One region of the Xanthomonas sp. NCPPB 901 genome, then DNA from elsewhere that is predicted to be linked to it. Evidence: predicted binding sites of a transcription regulator. Region 1 holds the regulator's gene; the other holds the start of a gene.
The links. The regulator FliA, encoded in region 1, starts transcription of late flagellar genes. The targets are predictions, from matches to a motif close to TAAAGTTTNNCNNNCNNNGGCCGATAA.

Region 2: the regulator FliA is predicted to act here: its motif matches at 2,697-2,723, upstream of AC1PME_RS02860 (GGDEF domain-containing protein).

Annotation. Positions count from the first base shown of each region.
Region 1 covers NZ_CM161511.1:2,608,869-2,613,528, forward strand. The annotation lists gene flhF (flagellar biosynthesis GTPase FlhF) at 1-235, shown strand, start outside; gene AC1PME_RS10935 (MinD/ParA family ATP-binding protein) at 222-1,106, shown strand; gene AC1PME_RS10940 (RNA polymerase sigma factor FliA) at 1,103-1,852, shown strand; gene cheY (chemotaxis response regulator CheY) at 1,872-2,264, shown strand; gene AC1PME_RS10950 (protein phosphatase CheZ) at 2,265-2,873, shown strand; gene AC1PME_RS10955 (chemotaxis protein CheA) at 3,141-4,660, shown strand, end outside.
Region 2 covers NZ_CM161511.1:672,097-676,756, forward strand. The annotation lists gene AC1PME_RS02855 (DUF808 domain-containing protein) at 1-788, shown strand, start outside; gene AC1PME_RS02860 (GGDEF domain-containing protein) at 1,031-2,641, opposite strand; gene AC1PME_RS02865 (ParB-like protein) at 3,102-3,728, shown strand; gene AC1PME_RS02870 (MgtC/SapB family protein) at 3,689-4,189, opposite strand; gene AC1PME_RS02875 (carbohydrate kinase family protein) at 4,281-4,660, opposite strand, start outside.

The sequences.
Region 1 (4,660 bases):
TGGCGCCGACCCGCAGGGGGTCATCCTGACCAAGCTGGACGAGACCGGGCGGTTCGGCAGTGCCTTGTCGGTGGTCGTGGACCACCGCCTCCCCATCACCTGGGTGACCGATGGACAGCGTGTGCCGGACGACCTGCACCGCGCCAACGCCGCCAGCCTGGTATTGCGCCTTGAAGATTTGCGGCGCGCTGCCGATAAGCCCTGTACTCCGGAGCAGACCCATGCCGTCGCGTGACTACGTCAATCTGACCAATGCCTTTCCCCTGTCGGCGACGCGCAACGAACCGCTGGGTCCGGTGCGGACCATCGCCGTGACCGGCGGCAAGGGCGGCGTGGGCAAGACCAACATCTCGGTCAACCTGTCCATGGCGCTGGCCGACATGGGCAAGCGCACCCTGCTGCTGGACGCCGACCTCGGCCTGGCCAACGTCGACGTGCTGCTGGGGCTGACCCCCAAGTTCACCGTGGCCGACCTGGTCGCCGGGCGCTGCACCCTGGAAGAGGTGCTGATCGACCTGCCCAACGGGCTGATGGTGGTGCCCGCCGCCTCCGGCCGCCGCTACATGGCCGAGCTGCCGCCGGCCCAGCACGTGGGCCTGGTCAACGTGTTCTCCGAGCTGCAGCGCGAGCTGGACGTGATGATCGTCGACACCGCCGCCGGCATCACCGACAGCGTGCTGACCTTCTGCCAGGCCGCGCAGGACGCGGTGGTGGTGGTCTGCGACGAGCCGGCCTCGATCACCGACGCCTACGCCCTGATCAAGGTCCTCTCGCGCGAGCGCGGCGTGGACCGGGTGCAGATCGTCGCCAACATGGTCCGCGACCTCAACGAAGGCCGCCTGCTGTACGACAAGCTCAGCCGGGTCTGCGAGAAGTTCCTCGGCGACGTGTCGCTGAACTACCTGGGCTGCGTGCCGCAGGACGACTGGCTGCGCCTGTCGGTGCAGCGCCAGCAGCCGGTGGTCAAGGCCTACCCGTCCAGCCCGTCGGCGCAGGCGATCGCCGAGATCGCCCGGCGCACCGCGCGCTGGCAGGCGCCGACCGCCCCGCGCGGCAACGTCGAGTTCTTCGTCGAACGCATCATCCAGCGCGGGGTGGCCGCATGAACGCCGCCGCCCACTACCGCGCCGTCCAGCGCAACAGCGCCAACGACTACATCGCCCAGCACTCGGACCTGGTCCGGCGCATCGCCCACCACCTGGCGGCGCGGCTGCCGGCCAGCGTCGAGATCGACGACCTGATCCAGGCCGGCATGATCGGCCTGATCGAGGCCTCGCGCAGCTACGACGCCGAACAGGGCGCCTCGTTCGAGACCTACGCCTCGATCCGCATCCGCGGCGCCATGATCGACGAGATCCGCCGCGGCGACTGGGTGCCGCGCTCGGTGCACCGCCGCGCCCGCGACGCCGCCTCGGCGATCCGCAAGATCGAACAGAGCACCGGCCGCGCCGCCGCCGCCAACGAAGTGGCCGCGGCGATGGACATGCCGCTTCCCGAATACCTGCGTTTGATGGAAGATGCCGCCCGCGGCCAGGTGCTGAGCCTGGAGTCGCGCATCGAGGACCATGGCGAACTGGATACCATCGCCAAGGGCGGACCCAATCCGCAGCAGATGCTCGAGCGCAGCGAATTCGGCCGCGAGCTGGGCAAGGCCATCGCGCAGTTGCCCGAACGCGAGCAGTTGGTGCTGTCGCTGTACTACGAGCAGGAATTGAACCTCAAGGAAATCGGCGCGGTGCTCGGGGTCAGCGAGTCGCGCGTGTGTCAGATCCATGGCCAGGCCACGGTACGGTTGCGCGGACGCCTGAAGGCGTTCGAGGTCGCCGATGCCGGTCTGGAAGACGAAGAATAGGAACCCTTAGGAGTCAGTGGTGAACAAGAACATGCGGATTTTGATCGTGGACGATTTCTCGACGATGCGACGCATCGTCAAGAATCTGCTCGGCGATCTGGGCTTCACCAACACCGCCGAGGCCGAAGACGGCAACAGCGCCCTGGTCGCGCTGCGCTCGGCGCCGTTCGAGTTCGTGGTCACCGACTGGAACATGCCGGGCATGACCGGCATCGACCTGCTGCGCAACATCCGCGCCGACGACAAGCTCAAGCACCTGCCGGTGCTGATGGTCACCGCCGAGGCCAAGCGCGAGCAGATCATCGAGGCCGCCCAGTGCGGCGTGAACGGCTACATCATCAAGCCGTTCACCGCGCAGACGCTGCAGGAGAAGCTGGGCAAGATCTTCGAACGCCTGGGAGCGACCGCCTAAATGGAAGCTACCGCCGAACGCACCGCCCTGATCGAACGCCTGCAAGGCGCGCTCGACGCGCTGGAAAACGGCGACGAGGCCGGCTGGCGCAGGGAGATCGACACCCTCGCCGCCTGGCGCACACGGCCGATGATGCAGGGCCTGAGCCGGCTTGCGCGCGATCTGGGGCAGGCGCTCGGCGAACTGCCGGTGGTGCCCAGCGAGGCCGGCGAACTGGACGATGCCTGCTCGCGCCTGGACCACGTGGTGGAGATGACCGAACAGGCCAGCCACCGCACCCTGGACCTGGCCGAGGAATGCCGTGCGCTGGCCGACCAGCTGGCCGCCGGCGGCCTCAGCGGCGACCAGGGCGAGATCCTCGACAAGATCCGCCACAACCTCACCGAAATGGCCCTGGCGCAGAGCTTCCAGGACCTGACCGGGCAGATCATCCGCCGCGTCGCCGGCATCGTGCGCCGCGTGCACGAGGGCTTCGGCGCGCTGGGTCTGCCGCCGAAGGAAGAACGCAAGGCCGACGGCACCCTGGCCGGCCCGGTCCTGCCCGGCCTGGATCGCCACGGCGTGTCGCAGCACGACGCCGACGACCTGCTGTCCGGACTGGGACTCTAGAGCGTGCCCGGGCGATTGGACTAGGCCACGCCGCACTCGGGTGCGCGCACGGCGAGAAAGAACGAGGGAATTTATGTCAACAGACGACCGCATGATGACGCAGGATCGCACGCACCCAAGCGCGGCCCTTCGGGTTGCCGTGTCCGCTCCCCAGGCGGCCGCGCACGGCTTGAACAGGCGGTCGGCCTGTCGCGGCGCCGCGCGCAGCCACCTGGCAACCGGACACGCCAACGTGGCCGATTGCAACCGCGCGGGCAGGCTCTAGCCATGAGCGCCGTACCCGACGACATCGCTGCCGACTTCATCATCGAGGCCCAGGAGATCCTGGACCGGCTCGGCGAGCAGTTGGTGTCGCTGGAGCAGGCGCCCGAGGACAGCGGCCAGCTCAACGCCGTGTTCCGCGGCTTCCACACGCTCAAGGGCGGCGCCGGCTTCCTGGCGATCACCGCCATGGTCGAGCTGTGCCACGCCGCGGAGGAAACCCTGGGCATGGCCCGTGCCGGCCAGGCCACCCTGCAGGCGCAGCACTTCGACGCCGCCCAGCAGTCGCTGGACTACCTGCAGTCGATGCTCGACGCGTTCGGCAACGGCCAGGAGCCGCCGCGCGCGCCGGCGGAACTGATCGCGCAGTTCGACGCGCACGGCACCGCCGCGCCGGCCCCGGCCAAGAGCGCCGCGCCGGCGCCGGCAGCAGCCCCGGCCACCGCCGCCGCGGGCGATGCGGACCTGATCAGCGACGACGAATTCGAGGCGCTGCTGGACCAGTTGCACGGCGATGCGCCGCCGGCGGCCACGCCGCAGGCGCTGCAGCCTGCGCCACGCGCGCCCAGCGCCGCGCCCAAGGCCGCGGCCGCCCCGGCCAAGGCCGCCGAGCCCGAGCAGACCGTGCGCGTGGACACCAAGCGCCTGGACGCGATCGTCAACCTGATCGGCGAACTGGTGCTCTCGCGCAACCGCCTCAAGACCCTGCGCGTGCGCCTGCGCGACGAGGAACTCGACCGTGCGGTCAGCAGCCTGGACATCGCCACCGCGCGCCTGCAGTCGGCGGTCATGCGCACGCGCATGCAGCCGGTCGGCAAGGTGTTCTCGCGCTTCCCCAAGGTGGCGCGCGACGTCGCCCGCTCGCTCAACAAGGAAGTGGAACTGGAACTGGTCGGCGCCGACACCGAACTGGACCGCAACCTGGTCGAAGCGCTGGCCGATCCGCTGGTGCACCTGGTGCGCAACGCGATCGACCACGGCATCGAGGCCCCGGCGCTGCGCGAGGCCACCGGCAAGCCGCGCGGCGGCCACGTGCGCCTGTCGGCGCAGCAGGAAGGCGACTACGTCAGCATCGAAGTGCAGGACGACGGCGCCGGCATCGACCCGGAACGGCTGCGCGCCAAGGCGCGCGAGAAGGGCCTGATCGACCCCGAGGCCGCCGCCCGCCTGAGCACCGAGGAATGCCTGCACCTGGTGTTCCTGCCCGGCTTCTCGACCAAGTCCGAAGTCACCGACATCTCCGGCCGCGGCGTCGGCATGGACGTGGTGCAGTCGCGCATCCGCGAACTCAGCGGGCAGATCCAGATCCAGTCGGAGCTGGGCCGCGGCAGCCGCTTCCTGATCCGCGTGCCGCTGACCCTGGCGATCCTGCCGACCCTGCTGGTACAGGCCGGCGACACCGTCTATGCGCTGCCGCTGGCGCGCGTGGTGGAAGTGCTGCATGCGCCGCGCCGCTCGCTGGGCTGGTTCGACGGCCGCGCCGTGCTCGACCGGCAGTCGCACACCCTGCCGCTGGTGGACCTGCG
Region 2 (4,660 bases), 1.9 Mb from region 1:
TGAACGCGCAGCAGGTGACCGGGGTGAACGCCGACCGCGAACTGCCGGTGGTGTGGGCGGTGGCCAAGGGCTCGCTGCTCAACAAGGCGATCCTGGTACCGGCGGCGCTGGCGATCAGTGCCTGGCTGCCGTGGGCGATCACCCCGCTGATGATGATCGGCGGTGCCTTCCTGTGCTTCGAAGGGGTGGAGAAGCTGGCGCACCGTTTCCTGCATTCGCAGGAAGAGGACGCGCAGCGGCGCGCGCAGCAGGTGCAGGCGCTGGCCGACCAGCAGATGGACGTGGTGGCGCTGGAGAAGGACAAGGTCAAGGGTGCGATCCGCACCGACTTCATCCTCTCGGCGGAGATCATCGTGCTGTCGCTGGGCGTGGTCGCCGGCGTGCCGTTCGTGCAGCAGCTTGCGGTGCTGGTGGCGATCGCGCTGGCGATGACCGCCGGCGTCTACGGCCTGGTCGCCGGCATCGTCAAGCTCGACGACCTGGGCCTGTACTTGAGCCGCAAGGGCGCCGCCGCCGCTTCGATCGGCCGCGGCATCCTGTGGCTGGCGCCGTGGCTGATGCGCACCCTGTCGATCGCCGGCACCGCGGCGATGTTCCTGGTCGGCGGCGGCATCCTGGTGCACAGCATCGGCCCGCTGCACCACGCCATCGCCGGCCTCGCCCCGACCGGCGGCCTGGGCAGCCTGGTGCTGGCGGCGGGCAATGCGGTGGTGGGTATCGTGGCCGGGGCCCTGGTGCTGGGCGCCGTGTTGGCGTTCCAGAAGCTGCGCGGCAGTCGCGAATCGTAACGGCTGGACACCGGCGGGATGTTTTGCGGGGGCGCCGCCTTCCTGGATTTCTTGCTTTGATTGCTAGGAGCGGCTTCAGCCGCGATCGGGTATCCGGGACCGCCCGTCGCGGCTGAAGCCGCTCCTACGGCAGATCGCGATTTGCCGTCCATGTACGTGCGTACCTTCTTCGGAGGGATCGGAACTTTTCCCGGCAGATCGCTTGACAGCGGGTGTGCTCAGACACCATTCCCGATTCCCAGCTACTCCGCTGAAATCACCCGGTTCTTGCCCGCCTTCTTCGCCTCGTACAGGGCGAGGTCGGCGCGGCGGATCAGCGCGTCCTGCGCTTCGCCGGGCTGGCGCAGGGCCACGCCGGCGCTGAAGCTGACGAACACGCGCTGGTCCTCGTGTACCACTGCGCGCTGGGCCAGGGCGCGCTGCACCCGGGTCACCGCCGCGCTGGCCTCGAAGATCGTGCAGTCCGGCATCAGCAGCACGAATTCCTCGCCGCCGAAGCGGGCGATGGCATCGCTGGCGCGCAAGGTGGTGCGCGCCACCTCCACCAGGTGGCGCAGCGCGCTGTCGCCGCCGGGATGGCCGTAGGTGGCGTTGAGCTGGCGGAAATCGTCCAGGTCCAGCATCGCCACGCACAGCGGTTGCGCGCTGCGCTCGGTGCGCACCAGTTCGCGCGCGAACAGGTCGTCCAGGCCGCGGCGGTTGAGCGCGCCGGTCAGCTGGTCGACCCGGACCAGGCCGCTGACGTCCTGCAGTTCCTGTTCCAGGCGCAGGATGCGTTGTTCGGCCGCCTCCACCTCCTGGCGTGCGGTGATCAGGTGGTCGCGCGCGCGCAGCGCCTGCTCCTGCACGTGGCCGGTGTCCTGCAGCACTTCCTGCAGCAGGCGGTTGAGGTCGGCGATGCTGCGCGCGTCGCGGATGGTCTGCGAGTAGTCGGCGATGCGGTCGTGGAATTCGCCGGTGCTGACCGCCATGCCGTCCAGGTCCTCGACGAAGGTCAGCATCAGCTCCTTCATCGCCTGCTTGGATTCGGCGATGCCCTGCTTGAGCAGGCCTTGCTTGTAGATCACCTCGCGCAGGCTGCCGCGCGCCTCCTCGATCGAGTAGCGGTCCAGCGGCCCGGCGATCAGGTCGCGCACCACCGCGATCTGGCCCTGCAGCCAGCTGGTGTCGTCGAGCAGTTCGCCGACGTTCTCCAGCAGCAGGTCGAACAGGCTCAGCAACAGGGCCTGCTGCTCCTGGCCGTCGCTGGCGCGCAGCGCGATCTGGTGGCACAGCTCGCGGACCTGCTGCGCCACCGGGTCCAGCGGTTGCCCGGGACGCCACTGGCGCAGCGCCTCGCCGCTGGCCTCGGCCTCGTTGGCGAGTTCGGGCAGGGTGTGCAGCAGCGCCGCCAGCGCGCCGGCCACGGTCTGCCGCAGCAGGTCGCGCAGGCGCTCGCTGTCGCTGGGGCCGGCCAGCGGGTCTTCGACGTCGATGGTGCGGATGTACTTGTCGATCAGCTGGCGCAGCGCGCGGCCGTAGCTGGGCCAGTCGCCGCTGCTGGCCGCCGATTGCAGGCGCCGGCCCATGTCGCCCAGCTCGCCGTGCAGCGTGGCCATGCCGTCGGCGAAGGCGCCGAGCAGGTCCAGCGGCGCGTGCGCCTGCTGGAACAGGCGGATCAGCGCGGCGGTGGCGGCGGCCGGGTCGGTGGCGGCCAGCGCAGGCGTTGCCGCAGGGGCGTGCTTGTGCCCATGGCCGTGCCCATGCGCGCGCGCCGGCAGCGCCGCAGCCGGCGTCGGCGCCGGATCGCGCCGGCGCGGCGACAGCAGCTTGCGCAGTCCGCTGATCGGCGGCTCGTCGCGTTGGTCGGCCATGCCAGCCGGTTCCTCCCAGGTCAATGCGCCGCCGATGGTGGCGCTCAGGACCTGGATATCGGCGCTGGCGCCGCGCGCTTGAGCCGGCGGGCGGCGTGTCTGTGAAGCGCACTCCATTGCCGTCGCACCCTCACCCCCGGCCCCTCTTCCGGGGGGGAGAGGGGAGCACCGCGGGCAGGCGGCGGAATTCGACGGAGCGGCCGCCCGTTTCCTTCTCCCTCCGGGAGAAGGTGCCCCGAAGGGGCGGATGAGGGTCGGGGGCGCTATTGCGGCGTCTGGAAAGATGGCTTCCTGGCCGTCGCACCCTCACCCCCGGCCCCTCTCCCGGGAGGAGAGGGGAGCACCGAGAAAATCGGGCGTGTCCTGGCGCTGTGCACGACGCGCACGACGCTGGCACTCTGGCGGCAGGCCTGCCGCGGCGCCGGCCGTGCCGCGCCCCCCACCGCCACGGAGACTGAGCATGGCCGATCCCCGCGAACCGCTGCTGCATCCCGTGCCGATCCTGTCCTTGCGCCCGACGCAGATGACCGTGGGCATGCGCGAGGTGAAGGAGAAGCGCAAGCGCTGGCGCGCGCAGGCGTCCAGGCACAAGCAGGCCGAGTTGCTCGGCACGCACACGATTCCGGTGGTGCTGGGGCCGGACGGGCGCTACTACGTGGTCGACCACCACCACCTGGCGCGGGCGCTGCACGACGAAGGGGTGAAGGACATCCTGGTCACGGTGATCGCCGACCTCAGCGTCGTCGACAAGGACGCGCTGTGGCGCGTGCTGGATCATCGCCGCTGGGCCTATCCCTACGACGCCAAGGGCGAGCGCCGCGCCTTCAAGGACATGCCGACGTCGATCGCGGACATGAAGGACGATCCCTATCGCAGCCTCGCCGGCGAGGTCCGGCGCGCGGGTGGCTACGCCAAGGACACCACGCCGTTCAGCGAATTCCTGTGGGCCGACCTGTTCCGCCGCCGGCTGCGGCGCCGCGACATCAAGGAGGACTTTTCCCGCGCGGTGGAGATGGCGCTCGCGCTCGCCAAGAGCCGGGACGCGAGCTACCTGCCGGGCTGGTGCGGGCCGTCGTCCGACGATTGATCGGGCGTCGGGGCACGCGCCGGCTTGCCGCCCAGCGCCGTGTGCAGGGCGCGTTCGACGCGGCCGCCGAACAGCAGGATGACGAATGCGATGCCCAGGGACACCGCCACGATCTGCCACTGGCCGGCGCCGCACAGGATCCCGATGCAGGCGGTGAGCCAGACGCAGGCGGCGCTGGTCAGGCCGTGCACCCGCACATGCTTCCGGGTGTGATAGATAACGCCGGCGCCGAGGAAGCCGATGCCGGTGAGGATGCCCTGGATGACGCGGCTGCCGGCGTCGGTGAAACCGCCCCTGCCGAGCGGGTCGGCCAGCAGCACCACCATCGCGGTGGCCAGGCCCACCAGCCCCAGCGTGCGGATCCCGATCGGCTTGCCGTGCAGGTCGCGGTTCAACCCGATCGCCGCACCGGCGAGGGCGGCGATGCCCAGGCGCACGGCGATGTCGGACAGGTCGATCAAGGCAGGTCTCCCGGTGGATGTCGCGCCGTGGGCGGCCGGCCCATCATAGGGAAACCGGCGGCGGGCGTTCCGTGCAGGCCGTCGGCCGGCCTCAGAGCGCGGCGCGGACCTCGTCCAGGCTGGGCGGATTGGCGCCGGCGCGGGTGCAGTTGATCGCCGCGGCGGCCACGCAGAACTGCAGCAGGCGCTCCAGCGCGGCCGGCTCGCTGCCCAGCGCCGCCAGCGCGGCGGGGTCGGGCAACTGTTGCAGCAGCGCCGCCTGGAAGCTGTCGCCGGCGCCGACCGTATCGGCCACCTGCACCACCCGGCCGGGCACGCGCGCTTCGCTGTCGCCGCGCCAGGCCACCGCGCCGTCGCCGCCCAGGGTCATCACCACCAGCGACGGCCCCTGCTGCAGCCAGCTGCGGGCGACCGCGAACGGATCCTGCTGCGGATACAGCAGCTCGATGTCCTCCTGGCTGACCTTGACCA